DNA from 3 places in the Paraglaciecola sp. L1A13 genome. Region 3 is predicted to be linked to each of the others. Evidence: predicted binding sites of a transcription regulator. Region 3 holds the regulator's gene; each other region holds the start of a gene.
What was found. The regulator LexA, encoded in region 3, represses DNA repair genes until DNA is damaged. The targets are predictions, from matches to a motif close to TACTGTATNNNNATACAGTA.
Positions count from the first base shown of each region.

Region 1 (2,210 bases), 2.4 Mb from region 3:
TGGGTTAGCGTTGTAATCAGCGTAATATTGATCTCGCCCTAAACGAGCCTCATTCACGCCCGAGGCGAAGCCACTTAAAAAGTCTTCACGGTTGTGTAGCGTTATACTCGTAGCACCCTCACCACTTTTCACAAGTTCAAAAACACCTTCGTTTACGAACTTGTTGAGCAATGTTTCGTTAAACGATCCCGTGTAAAACTCGGTTTCAGGGTCAAAATCAACAACAGCCATGCTGTTATTGCTGCTTGCTTCCATTAATGAAGCAAACAGTTCACGTGTTTTTTTTGATATCACTTAATTACCCTTTTCAACTTTAACAACTTCGCATTGCCGATTGATCAGAAAATGAGCTAGGGCCTCTGGGCAGGCTTATCTGGCTTGCAATTATAAACATTTTCGCTGTGGATTTTACCAAATTTAACAAATGTGGTTTGTTAATCTTCATCCTCGATGTATCCCACCCAAGATAAATACTCAATAAATAACAAGTCTGATGGTTACTATTTTGGCTACTGAAGACTAGACATCGCATGGGATCTGAAGACCAAAAGATAACCTAGTTATTTTGGGGGTTTAGCTCATTCCTGCCAAAGGTTCTGTCCAATGCTTTCTCTTCCTAATTCGAAACACTAACATATATGTCTTGGTCTGCTATCCGTTTAACATGTTCGTATAGATTAATGGGAATACCTAAATGGCACGTTTCTTCCAGATAATTAATGCTGCCATCCCTTAGTGACTCGCGTCAGTTTTATTTATGCCATGGGCAATATTAAATTCAGAATAACGCCACGGTTTAGCTACGAGATACAAAATTACGATGTTGCTGTAACCCTATAACCAAATCCGAAAAAATAATCATAAAGTTGATTTAAAAAACACCAATACTGTATATAATTACAGTATATGTTGAAATTTATCCCTATTAAGGCCTCTGCAGGTATTGTCGGTTTTGAATCACCTGCCACAGAGTACACCCAGTTAAGTCTAGATTTAGACCAGCTGCTTATTGATCATCCGTCTGCTACCTATATTGGTATTGCACAAGGAAAGTCGATGATGGGCGATGGTATCTTCTGTGGAGACTTATTGATTGTTGATCGTGCCCAAGAGATTAAAGATCATGACGTGGTTGTGGCTAATCTAAACGGCGTTTTTGTCTGTAAGAAAATCGACAAGGTACAAGGTTGCCTAAGATCTTCTAGCAAACACTTCCCACCTTATTTTCTGAGCGAAGAAGATGAGTTTCAAATAGAGGGCGTTGTCACGCGCTCTATCCGATTACACCGACCATTCAAGAAACAGCTGTAATATGTATGCCCTGTGTGATGTAAATAGTATGTATGCGGCCTGCGAGAAGGTCTTTGACCCAAGCATTCGCAATAAACCGGTAGTGGTACTGACCAACAATGACGGCTGTATCTGCGCCGCTTGTGGCATTGCCAAGCGCATGGGTGTGGGAAAGAAGTTCGTGCCCTACTTTCAGGTCAAAAAAGAACTTGAGGCCGTCGGTGCTGTTATTCGCTCCAGTAACTATGAGCTGTACGCGGATTTAAGTCAGCGCATGATGGACACCTGCGCGCGCTTTGCCCCTGACATCAACGTTTACTCTATTGATGAATGTTTTTTGTATTATGGTAAACATGCCTCGTCCCCCTCAGTTGGCTGGGAAACCCTAGCGAAAAAGATCAGGCAAACGGTATGGCGAGAAGTCAGGTTACCCATATGCGTAGGCGTGGGCCCTACGCCTACTCTAGCGAAAGTAGCGAACCATGCGGCAAAGAATATTGAGGGCTTCAAAGGCGTAGCGGTAATCGATAAGGAAGATATGCGTAAAGCTGTACTCTCTCAAATGCACGTTACCGATGTATGGGGCATCGGCAAGCGCTTAGGCTTACGCTTAAATGCATTAGGTATTCATACCGCGTGGGAGCTAGCCAATCGAGACCCATCCCAAATCAGAAAAGAGTTTTCGATTGTCGTTGAAAACACAGTGCGTGAGCTAAACGGTGAAGTTCGCCACAGCTGGGATACGGTGCGCGCCGCCAAAAAAGAAATATACAGCACGCGCAGTTTCGGACAACGCATCACTGACTATCAACAGTTACGCAGCGCGTTAGCAAGCCATGGTGAAACCGTCGCAATAAAGTTGCGTAAACAAAAAAGCTTGGCGGGTAGCATGACGTTGTTTGCGACCAGCTCCCCCCATG
Region 1 is NZ_CP047024.1:2,295,469-2,297,678, reverse strand. Features, by position in the region: gene GQR89_RS09535 (hypothetical protein) at 1-294, opposite strand, end outside; gene GQR89_RS09530 (LexA family transcriptional regulator) at 907-1,311, shown strand; gene GQR89_RS09525 (Y-family DNA polymerase) at 1,313-2,210, shown strand, end outside.
Region 1: the regulator LexA is predicted to act here: its motif matches at 886-905, upstream of GQR89_RS09530 (LexA family transcriptional regulator).

Region 2 (2,210 bases), 1.6 Mb from region 3:
GGATGTGTTTTATCAATTGTTAGATGAAGGTGTCACAATGGAAGCCTGTTTGCCATTTTTTACCAGTAATGTTGCAGACTTGATGAATTTTAAAAAGAAAGGCCGATTAACCCTAGGGTGTGACGCTGATTTGTTAATACTAGACCCTAAAATGCGTATCAAACATGTAATGGCACAAGGCCAATGGCATGTATTTGATACGCAAATAATTAAAAAGGGGTCGTTTGAGGAATGAATATGCCGTCTCCCGACGTAAATGGTACCCAACGAGGTTATATTATCCCTATTGGTGGTGCTGAAGAAAAAATAGACAAGCCAATGATATTACAACGCTTTGTAGATCTGGCTGGTGGCAAAGATGCCGTTATTTGTGTTATCCCAACAGCATCTCAGCTTGATGATACTGGTGATCGTTACGAAAAAATATTTCAGGAACTGGGCGCCGGTAGTACGTACTCTTTACCCATCACGGAACGTGCTGATGCGCAGAAACAGGAATATGTGGATCAGCTTGAAAAAAGTACCGCGATATTTATTACTGGCGGTAATCAGCTAAGATTATCCACTATTTTGGGGGGGACGCCCATCGTCACCGCTATACGCCAGCTCAATGCCAAAGGCGTGCATTATGCAGGTACGTCAGCAGGAGCCGCTATTGTGTCTCAGCATATGATAACGGGTGGGAATACTGGTATTGTGCCTACAGCGGACGGTGTAAGCCTTGCTCCAGGAATGGGGCTAATCAATACGGTTGTGATTGATCAACATTTTAACCAGCGCAATCGTCTGTCAAGGTTGCTCAGCGCTGTGTCTTATAATCCATTTCTAATCGGAATGGGACTAGACGAAGATACTGCAGCCTTTATTGATGGTGATAATGTATTGACCGTGGTCGGTAGTGGTGCGATTACAATAATAGACCCATCGGACATTGAGCATTCCTCAATGGCTGATGCTGGTGGCGACGAAGCGCTGACGTTATTGAACTTGAAAATGCATATACTGGCACCAGGCAGTCGTTACGATATAACGAACAAACAGGCCTATATTAAATAACATCTGCACTAGATTTATTTATGCTGTGCCCTTATAGAAAACAGTAGCTTAGGCTACTGTTTTTTTATACCTTAGGTACATACAACTCGGTGAGAAAATCAGTAAACATCTTCACGCTAAATTGTCTGCTCGATGTCCTACAACAAATTAAACTAAAGGGAAGAACGCTATGAAGATAATTAGCACAAATGTGTATGTTGGCCCCAATGTGTACGCAAATTTTCCTGTTATCCGACATCAGATCGATATTGGTGAATTAGAAAACTGGCCTTCAGTAAAGCTGGGGGATAATTTCATAAATGGTTTAGTTTCTGCTCTGCCTACTTTGCAAAGTCACGGATGTTCCTATCGCGAAGAAGGGGGGTTTTTACGTCGACTCAAAGAAGACGAAGGCACTTGGATTGGTCATATCTGGGAGCACGTTGCATTAGAATTACAACACCTAGCTGGTTCAGACGTTACATACGGTAAAACCCGTAGCGCAGGAAAACACGGCTGTTACGACGTGGTTTATCAATACAAGCAACGTGATGTGGGGCTTGAAGCAGGTCAATTGGGCTTGCGCTTACTAACACATTTAATGCCACGGGAAGTGCAAGAAACACTTGTGACAAAAGTCAGCGACGATTTTGATTTTTCAGATGAGCTACACGACTTTATTCGCATGGCTCAACGAAAAGAGTTTGGCCCCAGTACCGGTTCATTGGTCAGCGCCGCTGAAGCGCGTGATATTCCGTGGTTACGGCTCAATAATTACTCTTTGGTACAGTTTGGTCATGGCAAGTTTCAAAAACGTATTCAAGCCACTATTACCAGTGAAACGAAACATATTGCCGTTGAAATATCTTGCGATAAGGAAGACACCCACAATCTGTTGAATGATTTAGGGCTGCCCGTACCCCAGCAAACCATGGTCTATGGTATTCCTCAAGCTATTCGCGCTGCACGCAAAATTGGGTACCCTGTCGTTGTGAAACCGCTTAACGCGAATCATGGCCGTGGCGTAACGATTAATCTGCTCAGTGATGAGCAAGTAGGCATTGCATTTGAAGAAGCGCAGCAATATGGAACCGGTAAAGCGGTGTTGGTGGAGAGTTACCTAAGCGGATTTGATCACAGAATGCTAGTGGTCAACGATGAGTTGGTGGCTGTAG
Region 2 is NZ_CP047024.1:3,263,878-3,266,087, reverse strand. Features, by position in the region: gene iadA (beta-aspartyl-peptidase) at 1-235, shown strand, start outside; gene GQR89_RS13640 (cyanophycinase) at 238-1,056, shown strand; gene cphA (cyanophycin synthetase) at 1,226-2,210, shown strand, end outside.
Region 2: the regulator LexA is predicted to act here: its motif matches at 1,111-1,130, upstream of cphA (cyanophycin synthetase).

Region 3 (2,210 bases):
AGTACCGCTTTGAAACGCGCTTAGCATTGCCATCACACTCAACGAAATTTTCTTCACTCGACCCCCTGCTTGTCAAACGTTTGAAATAGTGGCGATAGCCAGCAAAATTTACGTCTTCATTTATTATTATAAGATTCAATACAAGTTAATAAATGTTACCAACTTGTTAAGGATGCAACAAGCATTACCCAAAACAGGGGGAAGAGTCCAGCTATTTTGTTTATTTTATATTCAATTGGGTAAAATTTAATCAATCAATCAGTATGTTACGTTTACATCTCAGTAACAAAAAAAATTGCAATAATAATCTAGATGAGGCTTGTTATAGAGTATAAATAGGGGGGGAAATGTTCATTCAAAAATGCATTGGGGCTTCATTGCGAAACCCCAAACGTAATACATATTTATCAGAGTAAATCAGTACAAACTGTTTACCTGCTTACATCCAATCTGAATTACGTATCACGCCCACAGCGATACCTTCAATATTGAAAGGTTGGGTTGCTAAGTCGACTTTAATGGGCTGAAATTCTTCGTTCTCAGCATGTAAGATTACTTGGCGACCTTTGCGTTCAATGCGCTTCACCGTGACATCTTCATCAACACGTGCCACAACTACTTGACCGTTGTGAACGTCAGTAGTTTTATGTACAGCGAGTAAATCACCATCCAAAATACCAATGTCTTTCATGCTCATTCCACTAACACGTAGTAAAAAATCAGCACTAGGCTTGAATAAATTCGGATCGACTTTATAGTGCATTTCAACATGCTCTTGAGCCAAAATCGGTTCGCCAGCAGCTACTCGCCCAATGAGAGGCAAACCTTGATTTTCTAATTGATCTTCTAATGGCTCAGTAAGTCTAATACCTCTGGAGGTACCCGGTAATATTTGAATGGCGCCTTTTCGTGCTAAAGCTTTTAAATGTTCTTCAGCGGCATTAGCAGATTTAAAACCAAGATGCCTCGCAATTTCCGCACGTGTAGGCGGCATTCCGGTATCGATCATAGTGGTTTTAATCAATTGCAAGACTTCTTCTTGCCTAAGAGTTAGTGGACGCATACACAGCCTGTTGTTTCATACAGTTTAACTGTGAGTATATACAGTCGTTGCTAAATCTCAAATATTTATTGTTCACAGTCGTTTGAGGGGGAATTTATACAAGACCTCTGACCTGTAAACTGATCCTACGGGGTGGAAAAGCTGAATAACGTGGTATCCTATTGAGGTCTTTCACTATTTAGGTACCACTCTATGGCATGGCTGCATACACTGCTGCTAACAATTATATCTGTTCCGCTTAAATGGCTCGTTAAGGTCAACAGCATCCCCACAGATATACAGACTGAACTTGGGATCGATACAGCTAAACCTATTATCTATTTATTACGCACGCACTCGGTCACCGACCAATTTGCTTTAAAGATGTCGACCAATTACTTGGGTTTGCCCAAACCAACTGATACGGTGAGTATTGGTGGCCAAGAATTACCCGCCTGTTTGTATTTACAACAACCTCGCTCGATCTTGACCCGTAAAGTTAAAATTACCAAAATCGCCGATGATGTCACTCGACTATTTCAAATTCACAGAGAACACCCCGAATTAGATTTGCAAATAGTACCCGTTTCAATATTTTGGGGTAGGGCGCCGGGCCGCAAACTATCAGGTTGGTCAGATATTATTGCCCACCAAGTCTCTCCCAATTGGCTGCGTAAATTCTTTATCGTTTTATTTTTAGGCCGTGATAATTTTGTGTGCTATAGCAAAGCTGTATCTTCACGCACCATGGCGGATTTAAAAGGCAGTGACGAAGAAATAGCCCATAAGCTGATTCGATTAGCCGGAACACATTTTCATCGCCGCCGTCAAAACCTGATTGGTCCAACCTTATTAGAGCGCCAAGCACTTTATAACGCAGTTTTAGGTGCCGACTCTGTGCGTCAAGCGGTGAATGACGAAGCTCGCGGTAAAAAACAATCCAAACACCAAATTCAAGCTAAAGCCAAAAAATACGTTGACGAAATTGCTGCTGATTATCGTGAAGGCATCGTTAGGATCGGCGACCGCTTGCTAACTAAAATCTGGAATAAAGTTTATAACGGTATAGAAGTAAAACATGCCGACAAGGTTCGGGCGCTTGCTCAAAGTGGTCACGAAATTATCTATGTGCCTTGTCATCGCAGCCATATGGATTACTTACTGTTGA
Region 3 is NZ_CP047024.1:4,891,147-4,893,356, forward strand. Features, by position in the region: gene coxB (cytochrome c oxidase subunit II) at 1-33, opposite strand, end outside; gene lexA (transcriptional repressor LexA) at 440-1,063, opposite strand; gene plsB (glycerol-3-phosphate 1-O-acyltransferase PlsB) at 1,256-2,210, shown strand, end outside.